DNA from 2 places in the Sorangium sp. So ce128 genome. Region 1 is predicted to be linked to the other one. Evidence: predicted binding sites of a transcription regulator. Region 1 holds the regulator's gene; the other holds the start of a gene.
The links. The regulator HrcA, encoded in region 1, represses chaperone genes, less so after heat shock. The targets are predictions, from matches to a motif close to GNTAGCACTCNCCNNNGGNGAGTGCTANC.
Positions count from the first base shown of each region.

Region 2: a site for HrcA is predicted at 3,610-3,638, ahead of groES (co-chaperone GroES). Genes of this name have one in related genera too.

Region 1 is NZ_CP150313.1:11,189-19,017, reverse strand. Features, by position in the region: gene WME82_RS00065 (ArnT family glycosyltransferase) at 1-522, opposite strand, end outside; gene WME82_RS00060 (response regulator transcription factor) at 789-1,646, opposite strand; gene WME82_RS00055 (RluA family pseudouridine synthase) at 1,945-2,904, shown strand; gene hrcA (heat-inducible transcriptional repressor HrcA) at 2,897-3,940, opposite strand; gene WME82_RS00045 (hypothetical protein) at 4,268-5,062, shown strand; gene WME82_RS00040 (hypothetical protein) at 5,133-6,194, shown strand; gene WME82_RS00035 (Fur family transcriptional regulator) at 6,293-6,805, shown strand; gene WME82_RS00030 (HAD-IC family P-type ATPase) at 6,856-7,829, opposite strand, start outside.
Region 2 is NZ_CP150313.1:4,050,970-4,058,684, reverse strand. Features, by position in the region: gene WME82_RS15635 (MBL fold metallo-hydrolase) at 1-578, opposite strand, end outside; gene WME82_RS15630 (Crp/Fnr family transcriptional regulator) at 583-1,239, opposite strand; gene groL (chaperonin GroEL) at 1,435-3,123, opposite strand; gene groES (co-chaperone GroES) at 3,192-3,491, opposite strand; tRNA gene WME82_RS15615 (tRNA-Gln) at 4,114-4,187, shown strand; tRNA gene WME82_RS15610 (tRNA-Glu) at 4,227-4,301, shown strand; gene WME82_RS15605 (NUDIX hydrolase) at 4,448-5,158, shown strand; gene WME82_RS15600 (hypothetical protein) at 5,191-6,162, opposite strand; gene WME82_RS15595 (DNA adenine methylase) at 6,710-7,597, shown strand; gene WME82_RS15590 (hypothetical protein) at 7,625-7,715, opposite strand, start outside.

The DNA.
Region 1 (7,829 bases):
CAGCGTCGGCGCGCCGTCCGACGAGAGGGGGCTCGGCGAGAAGAAGCCCGCGACGCTCAGCGTGATCAGGACGAAGAGCGCGACGAGCCCACCCCCGAGCAGCGCGAGCGGGCCGAGGAGGTCGCGGATCCCGACGCGCATGGCGACGCGCTCGGGGGGATCGTCGAACGTGCCGAGCAGATCGAGCAGACCGATCGCCGCGATGACGACGCCGAGCGCGCCGATCGGGACCCCCCAGCGCAGCTGAGGCGCGAGCGCCATCACGACGAACGTGAGGAGGGCGCCCGCGGCGGACACGGCAGCGCCGCGCCAGCGGAGCGGGTTGCCCTGCGGCACGAGGCGAGCCTCCTCGGCGTCGGCCGCGACCCCGGCCATCCCGACCATGTCGTCGCTCCCCGCCGCTCCGTCGCCAGCGGAAGGCGCGCGTGGCTCAGGAGCGTTCGGGCTCTCCAGATCGCCCGCGGCCGTCCCGTCGCGGGCGTCCGCGGTCGCACCGCTGCGTTTGTCGTGTGTGTCGTTCATGGCTGCGCCAACCGCGGAACGAGGCGCGGCCCTGGCGTAGCAACTCCAGGTCGCCGGGCAAAGCAGCGGTCGCATGCGCCCGCGCTGCGATCCCGACCGCGCGCGCCCCGCGAGCGACGCCGCGGCGCGAGGAGCGCCGTACCGTAGATGGATCGGTGGGCCTCACGCGCCCAGGAAGGCGCCCCGCCCCGTTCGCGTGCCTGGCCGGCGCGACAGGAGCAGGGGCGGGTCGACCCCCGCGGCCAGGCAGCGGCCGCGGTGGGCGCCTACTTCGTCAGGCGCGCGATCTCTTCCTTGATGATCGTCTCGGCGAGCACCGGCACGACCTCCCACACGACGCGCTCCACGACGTCGCGGGACAGCGCCATCACGGCCTCCACCTGATCGGAGGTGAGGCCGAGGCCCTCGAGCTTGCTCGCCATCTGGCCGTTGACCTGCGCGGAGGCGGTCGCGGCGACGGCTGCAGGCCCCGTCGCGGTCTTCGGCACGCCGGACACCGGCGTCGGCGAGAAGGCCATCGTCGTCGTGACCGGCACGTTCGCCGAGCCGCCCGGCGCCGTCTTGACCGAGGCCTGGGCCGGCGCAGCGCTCGTGGCCGGCGCGTTGGGCGTGTAGATGAGGGTCTTCGCGCGCTGGAGCGGGCTCGCTGCCGCCTGCTGCGCGGCGGCCGCGGGCTGCGCGGCGGGCTGCGCCGCAGGAGAGCGCGCGGGCGCAGGCGCCGCGGCAGCAGGCGCCGCTGCAGCGGCGGGCTTCGCTTCGCCGCGCGACGCCAGCAGCTTCTTGACCTTGTCGATCATCTGCTGGGTGTCGAACGGCTTGTCCATGTGATCGTCCGCTTGCGCGCCCGATCCCTTTGCGGGGTCGAACGGGTTTTGCTTGGACGACAGGATCAGGACGGGCGTCGCCGGTGAGGCCTGCTTGATCGCCTTGCACAGCTCGTAGCCGTTCTTCGGCTCGAGCGTGACATCGGCGATCACCAGGTCGGGTTTATCGCTCTTGAGCTTCTGCAGCGCAGCGTCGGCGCTGCTCGCCGTCACGACGCGGAAATCCTGACCCGCAAAGGTGATTTCGAGCACTTTGCGCATGGTCACGCTGTCGTCTACGGCGAGAAGGGTGCTGGCCACGAACGGGTCTCCTCTCAGATGGCGAGAAAGCGATGACGGCTCTGGATATCTTCGGCCCCGGTCGCGCGATGTGTCAACATTCGCGGTGTATTTCGCCCCGCGGGCCCCGCGGATGTGCGTTTTTCCGCGCCGGTAGAGCCCGGTCCCACGCTGGTGGGCGGAGCCGAGGCGCCCCGGTGAGCTCTACATGCGTCCGCTCCGACCCGCCACTCCGCCGAGCCACGAAGACAAATCCGCCGAAACGACCGGGGTCCACCCGGCCGCCCAGGTACGACCTCCGCAGGATGGCCGCTGGACGGTGCCCGCCGAGCTGGATCGGCGCCCGCTGGACGGGGCCGTCCGTGCGCTGGCCGCGGTCTCGTGGTCCGACGCGCGCCGGTTGATCGAGACCGGCAAGGTGCTGGTCGGGAGCGCGGTGGCGACGAGCGCCCGTCGGCGGGTGCTCGGCGGGGAGCTGATCGAGGTCCGCCTGCACGCGCCGAGGCCCGAAACCGTGCGGCGGCGCAAGCTCGAGGGCGAGCTCGTGGTCTACGCGGACGCGAGCGTCGTCGTGGTGAACAAGCCCGCCGGGGTGAGCACCATCCCGTACGGCGACGAGGCCCCCGCGGAGCAGGCCGCGACCCTCGACGCGCTGGTGCGCGAGGTGCTGGCCAGGCGCGACCGCCTGCGCGGGCGCGCGCCGCTCGGCGTGGTGCAGCGCCTCGACAAGGGGACGAGCGGGCTGCTGGTCTTCGCGCGGACGCTCGCCGCGAAGAAGCACCTCGCGCAGCAGCTCCGCGTCCGCGCGATGCACCGGCAGTACCTGGCGCTCGCGCACGGCGCCGTCCCGCGGGGCACCTACCGCAGCTACCTCGTCGAGGATCGGGGCGACGGGCTGCGCGGCTCGGCGCGAGAGGGGCGGCGCGAGGGGCAGCTCGCGGTGACACACGTCGAGCCGATCGAGGTGCTCCGAGGGCCGCAGGAGGGGGCCGGCGCCGGGGGCGTGACGCTGGTCGCGTGCCGGCTCGAGACGGGACGCACGCACCAGATCCGCATCCACCTCGCGGAGGCCGGGCACCCGCTCGTCGGCGAGACCGTCTACGTGCGGAATTACCGAGGGACGAGGGTCCCGGCCGCGCGGCTGATGCTCCACGCGGCCGAGCTCGGCTTCAACCACCCGGCCGACGACCGGCCGATGCGCTTCCAGGCGCCGCCGCCCCCGGACTTCGACGACGTGCTCGATCGGCTCCGCGAGCCGCAGCGGAAGGGCGCTATTTGACCTTGCCGCGGACCTCGGTCATCGCCGCGGCCGTGGCGTCGACCAGCGGCATGACCTTCGCGTAGTCCATCCGCGTCGGGCCGAGCACGCCCACGGTCCCGGCGACGCGGCCGTTCTCCATGTACGGCGCGGCGACGAGGCTGAGCTGGCCTCCGCCAAGGTCGCCCGCCTCGCTGCCGACGAACACGGTGACCTCACCCGCGCCGGCGGCGAGCGTCCGGTCGAGCAGATCGACGAGCTCCTCGCGCTCCTCGAGCGCCTTCATCAGCTTCTTGAGCCGGTCGACGTCGGCGTACTCAGGCAGATCGATCAGGCGGTTCTGCCCCTCGATGACGACCTCGCTCCGCCGGGTCACGTCGGCCGTCGCCTTGCTGCCGAGCTCGAAGGCGCGGCGCCTCAGCGCGTCGATCTGGAGGCGCTCGTCCGCGAGGCGGCGGGCGAACAGGTCCCGGATCTCGCCCAGGGTGCGCCCCTCGATGACGTCGGTGAGCAGGTTGTGGATCCGGGTGAGCTCGCTCTCGTTGATCGCCTCGTCGGCCGAGATGAAGCGGTTCGCGACCGAGCCGTCGGCGAAGACGAGCACCGCGAGCAGCTGCCCGGGCTTGGTCGGGATGAAGCGCAGCTGGGCGAGGGCGCGGAGCTCCGCCCGCGGCGCCGCGACGACCGCCGCGGCGCCGGACAGCTCCGAGAGGTAGCGCCCGGTCTCGCGGAGCGGATCGCTCGCCCCCGCGTAGATCTCGGTGAACCTCGCGCTCAGCTCGGCCTGCTGCTCGGGGGACAGCGACCGGAGCTCGACGAGCGCGTCGATGAACAGCCGGAGCGCGCGATCGGTCGGGATCCGCCCGGCCGAGGTGTGCGGCTGGTGGAGGTACCCGGCCTCCTCGAGGTCAGCGAGCACGTTGCGGATCGAAGCAGCCGAGAGATCCAGCCCGTACTTCCGGGCGAGCGTCCTGCTGCCAACTGGGTCGCCCGTTGCGATGAACTCGGTGACCGCGGCGAAAAGGATCTTTCGAGCTCGGTTGGAAAGATCACTCATGTCAGTTGCATGCAGCGTACAAGCGCACCGCCGTGGCTACCTGGACCAGGGACCGCCCGGACCGGGAAGCCATGCGGGCCGGACCTTCGCTCCCGTACGTCAAGCTGCGCGTGCGGGCGCTTGACCCACGGACGCGCATGCGACCCATTTTGAGGGGATCGCGCGGCCCGGTCAAATGTCGCGGTAGGATCGGCAGCCGCCACCCCGCGCACGGGGGGCCCGCTCCACCGGATGGCGGCGCGGTCGGCTACTCGGCCACGTGCACGTGGTCACTTGGCCCCCGAGAGGGTCGGCCTGCCTTGCTTCGCACGAGGATGTACCGCAACGATGCCGCCCGCACGCCACGCCGCCGCTGCCTGCGCGCTCGCCCTCGCGCTCGGCCCCCTCGCCGCCGCGCCGAGCGCGCAGGGCAAGCCGAAGGTCAGGTACCACCAGGACTGGGCGAAGCACCCGTCGGCGCGCTACGCGGCCATGAGCGCGGAGCAATGCCGTGCGGCGCTCACGCAGCGGAAGATCGCGTTCCAGCCGGTGCAGCGCGCGCCGGGCGTGCTCGCTCCGGTGCGGCTGATGCAGGGGGTCGGCGGGGTCCTCTACCGGACGGCGCTGCCGGCCCATCAACGCGCGGGAAACCCGCACGACGTCTTCGACTGCCGCCTCGCGCTCGCGCTCTCGGACTTCAGCCGGATCCTCCGCGCGCACGACGTCGACGAGGTGCTGATGTTCTCGGCCTGGCGGCCTCCGGCCAGGATGTGGCCCGAGGGCAGGCTCGCCACGAGGCACCCCGGCGGGCTCGCGATCGACCCCTACAGGTTCATCAAGGAGCGCGTCGGCGGCGGGTTCGCGGAGGATTGGCTCGATGTGGAGCGCGACTTCGTCGGCAGGCGCGGCGCGCCGGTCTGCGGCGAGAGCGCCGGCCCGACCGGCCGGCCCCGCGGGGCCGGCAAGGGGGCGGGCAGCGGCCCTCCAGCGGACGCGGCAGCGCGAGAGCTGCGATCCATCGTGTGCGAGGCCATGGACCAGCACATCTTCACGTCGATCCTCACGCCCAACTACGACCGGGCGCACAAAAATCACCTGCATCTCGAGGTGACCCCCGGCGTCCAATGGCATCTCGTGCGCTGATCCGGGAGGGGCCGTCCTCCCGCGCGCAAACCCGCTCTCCCTCCGAGGTCGACCCGCTATGTTAGCCCGCGTGCCCGCACGAAGACCCCCGCTCTCCCGCGCGTCCGCCGCGCTGGCGCTCGCCGCTGTCGCGCTGTCGTTCACGTTCGTCGGCTGCCCCTGCGTCAGCGGTCCCGTGAACGCGAGCCCCGCCCTGCGCTGGTTCCTGTTCTCGAACTTCGGCGCCAGCAAGATCTGCCCCGAGATGCTGAAGAGCGGGGTCTCGCTGCGCCTGCAGGACAGATCGGCGTCCATGGGGCGGTTCTTCCCGATGCAGTGCTCGTACGACGTCAACGACGCGGCCCAGACGATCACCGTCCACATCGCCGGCACGGGCTACGGCTACATGCAGCCGGCCAAGCGGGTGGGCTTCTCGCTCACGACGTCCGTCGAGTACCGACCCGACTTCCAGCTCGCGGACGATAACGTCTACGTGTGGGGACGGCTGAACCGGATCGTGCAAGGCCCGAGCTTCCAGCTGGGCTACGTCGAGAACCCGGTCATCGACGTGATGGCCAACGTCCCGCCGTTCGGAGGGCTCGCCAACCTGCTCGGCAACCAGATCGTCGCTGGCGAGCTGACCCGCGGGTTCACCGTCCTCTACAACGAGGAGACCGGGAAGGACTTCACGCTGGGGATCCTCATGCCGCCCCAGCGACCGCACCACCCGTTCGAGGCGGAGGACGAGGAGCGGTACACGTTCGCGAACGAGACCGTCGAGGTGTACGCGAACCAGCGCGACTACCTCGGGCCGTTCGAGGTCGCCGACTCGGACCAGGCGCTCTACCTCAAGGTCAGCGCGCAGGGCGCGCCCGTGGACCTCATGATCGTCGACAAGCCCACCGGCGACGCCTGGCGCGAGGCGTACCAGACCGGCAAGCCGCTCGGACCCCCGCCAGGCCCGGTGCAGGCAGGCGGCCCTCTCCAGCCCGGGATCATCGAGACCCGCCGCTACGCGCTGCGCCCGGGCCTCTACTACGTCGTCATCGACAACACGGCGGCGGCCGGCCTGGTCGCGCCGCCCATCACGCTGCTCAGCCCCCTCGGGGGTTCGGCGGCTCAGATCAGCTACATGGCGCAGGTGGGCGAGTAGCGCCGACGAGCGGGGCACGGGCAGCATCGGCGAGGTCGCGCCACGTAGGTTCGGTCACCGGCCTTGACGCGGTTCGCCGCGAACGGGATAAACTTGCCATGGCCGTCATGGAGAGAGAGGGGAGCGGCGCCAGCCACGTGGACCAAATTGCCCTCGACCGGCTCCGCGCTCGCCTCCAGGCGTACATGGCGAAGAAGGGGCTGAGATCGACGGCGCAGCGCCGGCTGATCGTCGACACGTTCTTCTCCGGCGCCCCGCACATGACCATCGAGGACCTGCTCGCGGAGGTGCGCGCGCACGACCGAGGCATCGGGTATGCGACGGTGTACCGCACGCTCAAGCTGCTCGCGGAGTGCGGCGTGGCCTCCGAGCGCCGGTTCGGGGACGGCCTTAGCCGCTACGAGCTGGCGGACGACGCCAGCACGCACCACGACCACCTGATCTGCGTCAACTGCGGGAAGATCATCGAGTTCGAGGAGCCGCGGATCGAGGCGCTCCAGGAAGAGATCGCCGCGAAGTACGGCTTCGACGTGACCTGGCACAAGCACGAGATGTACGGCGTCTGCGCGGACTGCCGCGACGCGAAGGACACCACGCCCGACGTCTCGTAGCCGGCCCCCGGCGCGGCGAGGAGCCCCGCGCCGGCGAGCGCGCCCGGCGCTCAGCTCTTCGCGTCGAGCGCGCGGGCGTGGACGACGGCCATGACGCCGCCGAGCAGCGAGGCGATGGGCGCGTAGGCCGGCGGGAGCACGAACGCGGCGATGACCGCGGCGCCGACGAGCGCCGGGGCGACGCTGAGCGCGAGCCCGACGCGCGCCTCGAGGCGCGTGCGGTGCGCGAGCGCGAGGGAGAGCGCGGCGTCGCGGACGTCGTCCGACGCGAGGACCGTGGAGAAGTCGGCGGGCGCCGAGCCGGCGGCGCCGAGCGCCACGGAGACGTCCGCGGCGCCGAGCGCGGCGTCGTCGACGCCCGCGTGGCCGAGGACGGCGACGCTCGTGCCCGCGTCGATCAGGCGACGCACCTCCGTGCCGCGATCCGCGGGGAGGATCTCGGGGCGGATGTGATCGATGTCGAGCGAGCGGCCGATCGCCTCGCACGTCTCGCGCGCGTCGCCCGACATCAGCACGGGCTCGATCTGCGCGTCGAGCAGGTGCTGGATGGCGGCCCGCGCCCCGGGGCGCAGCCCGTCCTGCAGGCCGATGATGCCGACGAGGCGAGCGCCGACAGCGACGAGGACCACCGTGCGCCCCAGCGCCTCGAGCTCGGCGACGCGGCTCTCGGCCGCGGCGATCGAGATCCGCTGCTCGAGCATGAGCGCGCGGTTGCCGACGCAGAGCTCCTCGCCGGACGAGGTGACGGCCGTCACGCCGAGGCCGGGGTGGAAGTTGGGGTTGCGCACGCCGTCGGGCCGCAAGCCGCGGGCGCGCGCGGCGCGGACGATCGCCGTCGCGACGGGGTGCTCCTCGGTGCGCTCCGCCCCGGCCGCGAGCGCGAGCACGTCGCTCGGCTTGAGCTTCTGGCCGGTCGCCTCCAGCTCCGCGAGCTCGGGCTCGCCGAGCAGCAGCGTGCCGCGGGCGCAGAACACGGCGACCGAGGTCCTCCCTGCGCGATCCCAGGCGTCGGCGCTCTTGTAGA
Region 2 (7,715 bases), 4.0 Mb from region 1:
GCGAGGCGCTGCTCCCGGTTGGGGAAGCTGACCTCCATCAGCAGCGCGCGGAGGTCCTGCTGCTGGTTCAGCACCTCCCACAGCCGCTCCGTGGGCCCGGTGTCGCCGCTGTACGCGATCGCGCCGCCGTCCCCTTCGATCACGAACGCCGATGCGTCGATCGTGTGCGTCACGTGGACCGCGCGCACGAGCCGCCCGGCGACCGGCGTGGGGCGCTCCGGCTTGAGCTCGAGGTACTGGATGGTCGGCTGCCCGGCGCTCGGGATCACCGCGAAATCGGGCCAGAGCACGTTGTTGAAGAAGTGCTTCTTGAGCGTGCGCAGCGTCTCGCGCGTGCCCGCGATCACGAGCGGCGGGCACCCGAGCTGGCAACGGTTGTCCGCGATCGTGGCCAGGTCGCGGATGTGATCGAGGTGCGCGTGGCTCACCAGGCACGCCTCGATGCGCGCCTGGTCCTTCACCTCGAGCCCGCTGGTCAGCGAGCCGGCGTCGATCGCGAGGATGTCGTCCACGACGAACGCGCACGTGCGATGCCTGGGGGTCTCCCCGCCGTGGCAGCCGATGACACGCAGCTCCACTGGTTCAGCTCTCTCCGCCGAACTTCTGCGGCATGTCCAGGAACTCGATGAAATCCCGGAACCTGCGCATGTCGGTCACCATGATCGCCGCGGGTCCAGGCGGCCCGTACGAGAGGAGCTTCAGCCGGCGGAGCCGCTTCATCACCTCGTCCACCGTCTCTTGCTCGACGTCGACCTCGCGCGCGATGTCCTCGGGAGAGGAGCGGACGCGTATGCCTTCAGGCGTCTCCTCCCCGAAGGCCTCGGCGTGGCGCGCGAGCGCCAGCATCACGCGCGCCTTCGGGTCACGGTGCATGAGGATCTCGACGAGCGAGTTCGCCGCGTCGAGCCGCTTCGCCAGCTTCTTGAGGAGACGGAGCGCTATCTCGACGTCGCGCTGCAGCATGACCTCCAGCTTCCGCGCGTCGATCACGAGGCAGCGGGACGGCTCGCTCACGGTGGCCGTCGCGTTCCGGGGCTTGCCGTTCAAGATCGCCATCTCGCCGACGAACTCGCCGGGCCCGAACACCGCGAGCACCTTGTCCTCGCCGGCAACCGACTTCGTGATCCGCACGGCGCCCGACTGGATGACGAACATGACGTCGCCGGAGTCACCCTCACGAAAGAGCACGTCGCCCGGCACATACTCGCGGCCATAGCGGGCGAACGACGACTCCGACATTGCCCGGGAGTCTAGCGCCCCACGTGACCGCGGGTCAAAAACCCGGGCAAGAGCGCTGGCGCTCACAAAACGCGAGGGGCCCCCCAAGCCAGCATGCTTTGGAGGACCCCTCGGCCCGCTTCGTCGGGGCAGCGCGCTCGGCGGGCCGGCGCCGCACGGAGGCGGCGGCAGCCCGAGAGCGGCGCGGACAGGCGATCAACCCATGTCGAAGTCGCCCATGCCGCCCATGCCGCCCATGCCGCCCATACCCCCCATGCCGCCCATGCCGCCCATGCCGCCGGGAGCCCCGCCGGCCGCGGCCTTCTCCTTCTTGGGCTTCTCGGCGACGAGGGCCTCGGTCGTGAGCATCAGCGCGGCGACGCTGGCCGCGTTGGAGAGCGCGTGCCGCACGACCTTGGCCGGATCGATGACGCCTCCGGCGAGCAGGTCCTCGTACGAGTCGGTCGCGGCGTTGTAGCCGAACGTCGGCGCGCCCGACCGGACCTTCTCCGCGACCACCGTCCCGTCGACCCCCGCGTTCTGGGCGATCTGGCGGAGCGGCGCCTCGACGGCGCGGCGCACGAGCCGCACGCCGACGTCGCGCTCGTCGTTGAACTTGAGCGACTCCAGCGAGGCGGCAGCCCGGAAGAGGGCCACGCCGCCGCCGACCACGATGCCTTCCTCGACGGCGGCGCGGGTCGCGTGCAGCGCGTCCTCGACGCGCGCCTTCTTCTCCTTCATCTCGGTCTCGGTCGCCGCGCCGACCTTCACCACCGCGACGCCGCCGGCGAGCTTCGCGAGCCGCTCCTGGAGCTTCTCGCGATCGTAGTCGCTCGTCGTGTCCGCGATCTGCTTGCGGATCGCCTCGATGCGGCCCTTGATGGCGCCCTTGTCGCCCTGGCCGTCGACGATGACCGTGTTGTCCTTGTCGATCTCGACCCGCTTGGCCGTCCCGAGGTCGCGCACCGTGGCGCTCTCGAGCTTCTGGCCGAGGTCCTCCATGAACGGCGTCGCGCCCGTGAGGATGGCGATGTCCTTCAGCATGTCCTTGCGGCGATCGCCGAAGCCGGGCGCCTTCACGGCGGCGACCTTGATCGTGCCGCGCAGCTTGTTCACGACGAGCGTGGCGAGCGCCTCACCCTCGATGTCCTCGGAGAGGATGAGCAGCTCGCGCCCCTGCTTCACCACCTGCTCGAGCAGCGGCAGGAGGTCGGCCATGGCCGAGATCTTCTTCTCGTGCACGAGGATGAGCGGGTTCGTGAGCACCGCGGTCATCTTCTCGGGGTCGGTCACGAAGTAGGGCGAGAGGTAGCCGCGGTCGAACTGCATGCCGTCGACGGTCTCGAGCTCCGTCGTCATGCGCTTGTTCTCCTCGACCGTGATCACGCCCTCCTTGCCGACCTTCTCCATGGCGTCGGCGAGGATCTGGCCGATCTCCTTGTCGCCGTTGGCGCTGACCGTGGCGACCTGGGCGATCTGGTCCTTGTCCTTGGTCGGCTTGGCGGCCTTCTGCACGGCCTCGATGACCTTCGCGACCGCCGCGTCGATGCCGCGCTTCAGATCCATCGGGTTGTGGCCGGCCTCGACGAGCTTGAGGCCCTCGCCGAAGATCGCCTGCGCCAGCACCGTCGCCGTCGTCGTGCCGTCGCCGGCCTTGTCGCTGGTCTTCGAGGCGACCTCGCGCACCATCTGGGCGCCCATGTTCTCGAGCTTGCCGGCGAGCTCGACCTCCTTGGCGACCGTGACGCCGTCCTTCGTCACGACCGGGGAGCCCCAGCTCTTCTCGATGACGACGTTCCGCCCCTTCGGCCCGAGGGTCACCTTGACCGCATCGGCGAGCGTGTTCACGCCCTTGAGGATCGCGGCGCGGGCGCCGCGGCTAAAAACGATCTGCTTCGCAGCCATCTATCAATCCCCTCGCGGCCGCGCGGCCGCGTGTACGAACGCTTGCGTTCGGTTGCCTCGGACCTGGTTCACGTCGCGGCGGACTCGGTCACGGCGAGCACGTCGTCCTCGCGGATGAGCACGTGCTCCTCGCCGTCGAGCTTCACCTCGGTGCCGCTGTACTTGCCGAACAGCACCTTGTCCCCGACCTTCACATCGAGCGGGCGAACCTTGCCGTCCTTCAGGACCTTGCCGTTGCCCACCGCGACGACGCGCCCCTCGATCGGCTTCTCCTTCGCGGCGTCGGGGATGATGATGCCCCCCTTGGTCTTCGTCTCGCTCTCGACGCGCTTGACGACAATCCGATCCTGCAGCGGCCTGATTTTCATGCTGGCTCCCTCGTCCTCGGCTTGTTGACTGACCATCGGCTCGCCGGAGGTCCCGTTCGCCCCCCCGCTGGGGCGTTCCGCCCGCGCGACGAGAGCTAAGTGCCCGAGATCTCAGTGTCTTGGCACTCTCCTAGGCCGGTGGCTAAACCGCGGGCGAAAGTAAATCAGTCACCCGGCGCGTCAAGGGCACGCAGCAGGGAGCCGCGACTTTTCCGGGGGCCGAGAGTCCCGAGCGGCGAAGCCGAGATGTCTGGAGAAGCGACGGCGAGGGCGCGGTCGCGACATCGTGGAGCCTCCTCAGGGACGAGCCCCCTCCGACAGCGCGGAAACAATCTGGACGGATCATGGCGAGAGCGCGGCGACAGCAGCGCGACGAGCGACGAGCGACGAGCGACGAGCGACGACAACGGACGGCATGCAACGAGGACGGAGCGGGTTGAGCGAAGGGTTGAGCAGGGGGAGGCCTTGCTCAACCCGCGAAGCGCCAGAACCACGCGAAATATGGGCGATTTTTGGCGGCGGGCATTTTTCTTTGGCGGGTCCGATTTTGGTCGCTTGACAATCCAGGCAGCCCGAGTAGATTCCGCGGCCCGTGGCGCTGATGAACACGGCGCTGACCCCTTGGGGGATCGTCTAACGGCAGGACGCAAGATTCTGGCTCTTGCTATCAAGGTTCGAATCCTTGTCCCCCAGCCAGGCCGCTCAGCTCTGCTGTCGGTCTTCTCCACAGAACAAGGTCCCATCGTCTAGCGGTTAGGACATCGGCCTCTCACGCCGGTAACGCGGGTTCGATTCCCGCTGGGATCGCCACTTCTCCTCCCTCGCCTCGTTCCCTGCTGCTTCCGTCTGATTTCGTGCGTCGAGCACGGCGCGAAGCGCAGCGTCATCTGACGAGCGCGAGCACGCAGCTCAGCGAAGACGTCCTGCTCCGTTCACGTTGCGCTACCCTCTAGCGCATGGCGGCGCAGGACGAAGAGGAGCTCTTCGACATCCTCGATGACGGGGGCCGGTCGCTCGGCGTGCGCAAGGCGCGCAGGCTCGTTCACCGCGACGGCGACTGGCACCGGAGCGTTCACGTGTGGGTGCTCCTCGAGCGGGGGCCCGATGGCCTGGAGCCGGACAGCGGCCAGAGCGCCGCGGAGCCCTGGGTGCTCTTCCAGCAGCGCAGCTCCGACAAGGACACCTGGCCCGGCGCGCTCGAGGTCGCCGTGTCGGGGCACTACCGCGCCGGAGAGGATCTCGCGGGGGCGCTGCGCGAGGCGGAGGAGGAGATCGGCCTGCCGCTCGCGCCGCGCGACGTGGTCCGGCTCGGCACGCGCCGCAGCCAGGACGATCACGCGCCGGGCATCGTCGATCGCGAGCTGCAGGACGTGCTGCTCGCGATGACCCGACACGCGCTCGCGGAGCTGCGTCCCGATCCGCGCGAGGTGACCGCGCTGCTGTCGCTCCCGCTCGGCGCGGCGCTGCGCCTCGTTCGAGGCGAGGTGCCCCACGCGAGCGGCCTCGTGCGGCGGCCGCCGGACGCCGCGGGCGCCGTGAAGGTCGAGCCGCGCGACGTGCGGCTCGATGAGTTCGTGGTCGCGCGCGACGGCTATTTCGAGCGCGCGCTCGACACGATCCGCCGGCGCCTCGCGGGCGAGGCGCCGGCCCCATGGCTCCTCGGCTAGGACGGCGGCGCTTTCTCCTCGCGCCCGTGCTGTCAGCCTGAGCCGCGGCGGCCGTCGGCCGGCCGCCGGGGCTTCTCGGGGGGCACCGCCGACGCGACGAGGAACCCTTCGGCGCGGTGCAGGGCGAGCCCGCAACGCGCGTTCATGCGCTTGGCGATCTCGTCGCCGGCCCTGACGAGCGCGTAGAACCACCGGATCCCGAAGCGATCGTGCCCTTCCCGGAGCGCCGCGGCCTGCAGGGGGGCCCCGAGCCCCCGCCCGCGGTGGTCCTCGCGCAGAGAGGTGCAGATCGGCATGGCCGTCCACGAGGGCGCCTCGCCCACATCGGAGATCCAGAGCGGCGGGGCGCCCAGCAGCCCGAGCTGGGCGAGCGCCTCGCGCCCGCCGATCTCGGCAGGCTGTGGCCGCGTCATGACGCACAGGGTGGCGCAGCCGATCAACGCCCCCGCGCCGTCGCGCAGCGCGAGCGTCAAGGAGCGCCCCTCGCCGCCGCGCAGGTACCACCCCGGGAGCGGCGCGTGGCCGCTCTCGGCCTGAAGCTCCTGGATCGCGCGGATCGACGCCTCGTCGTCGTCCGGCGACACCCTGGACAGGCGCAGGCCCGGCGGGAATGTGCGAAACCGGCTGAGCCCCTGCACGGCGGCGCGCACCTCGCCGGCCGGGGCGCCCATCACCGAGAGGTCCTCGTCCACGGAGAGCCCCGCCTGGCGCAGCGACGCCGAGAGCGCGGCGAGCTCCGGCCGGGGGGCGTGCAGGATCACGCGCTCGAAGCAGCGCACGAGCGCCTCGCGCCGCTCCGGCGGCGTCCGCTGGGCGTGCAGCAGGATGAGCGAGCGACCGTCGGTGGTGATGCCGTCCTGCTCGCCGATCCAGTCCCGGGCGGCGTACAGGATCCGCTGAGCACGGTAGTCCGCGGCTTCACCGAAACAACCCGGTCCGTCCGCAGGACCGGGGCGGCGCTGCTGCGGGGCGTCGTCGCGATCGAGGTCGAAGGCAAGCATCATGGCGGCATCCCTCCTGTCGAGAAGCAACGGCGGCTTCCACGCATGGCGGCCCCTCGAGGAGCCGCCACCCGGCGCGGGACGCCCGCGCCCAGCGCCCGAGCGAGCCCCTGCCGCGCCGCGCAGGTCCACCGGCGAGATGGCCTGACACGGCGGTGCGCGAATGCGGGAGAACTCCGCTCCACCAGCGGCTGTCCAGCCCGCGTGTCGAGACTTCAACTTATCCCTGCTCGGCGATCGTGCAAGCGGCGACATGCCATGATCCGGGCAGCGCTCCAGCTGGGACACGCACGCTCATGCATGCTTACAAGCAATCGGAATCACTAATGAATCAGGCCAACATCCACTGTCGACCTCAAGGCACATCGCCGCCCGACGGGGCCGCGGCATGGACATAGAACGACCTAGCCTGGAGAGACCCATGGCCCCGGGCACCCGCGCGTCGGGGGCGGACCGGCGAGGCGCGTCGGACCAGGGTGCTCGCTCGCGGTGACCTTCGGCGGTTGAGGACGATCGCGCGCCCTGGTAGGTTGGCGTCCAGTATTGCGCGATGACCACCGCCCTTGTCACCGACCCCGACGACGACGCGCCCGTGACGCCCCGCCCGTTTCTCAAATGGGCGGGCGGCAAGGGCCAGCTGCTCCGGCAGTTCCAGCCGCTCCTCCCCGCGTCCTACGGGCGCTACTTCGAGCCCTTCATGGGGGGGGCCGCGCTCTTCTTCTGCCTGCAGCCGAAGCGCGCGACGCTGACGGACGTCAACGCCGAGCTCATCGACTGCTACCGGGCGGTGCGCGATCGGGTCGACGAGGTGATCGCCGCGCTGGGCAGCCACGCCTACGAGGAGGCGCACTACTACAAGGTTCGCGACGTCGATCCCGCCTCGCTCACGCTGCCCGAGCGCGCCGCGCGGACCATCTTCCTGAACAAGACGGGGTTCAACGGGCTCTACCGGGTCAACAGCGCCGGCCGGTTCAACGTGCCTTTCGGCCGCTACGTCAAGCCGTCCATCTGCAACCCGCCCCAGCTGCGGGCCTGCTCGGCGGCGCTGCAGGGCGTCGAGATCGAGGTCCGCGACTTCGAGCGCGTGCTCGATCACGCCCAAGAAGGCGACTTCGTGTACCTGGACCCGCCGTACTCGCCGGTCTCGTCGACCGCGAACTTCACGTCCTACAGCGCGGGCGGCTTCGGCTTCCGCGACCAGGAGCGCCTCGCCGCCCTCTTCGCGGAGCTCGACGGGCGAGGCGTCCAGGTGATGCTCTCGAACTCCGATGTTCCGGAGATCCCGCCGCTCTACAAGCGGTTCAAGATCGACCGCGTCGCGGCGCTCCGGAGCATCAACGCGAAGAGCGACGCCAGAGGCCGCGTGGGGGAGATCGTGATCCGGAACTACGGGGCCAGGCGGAGCCGCAAGGCGGCGCCCGCAGACAAGGCGGGCTGAGCCCGGCGCCGCCGCGCGGCGCGCGGCTCAATCGACGGTCTTCCCCTCGCGCTTCTCCGGATCGGGGGCCGCGCGCTCCTCGGCGTACGCCATCGCCACCTCGATCTCCTCGTGGATC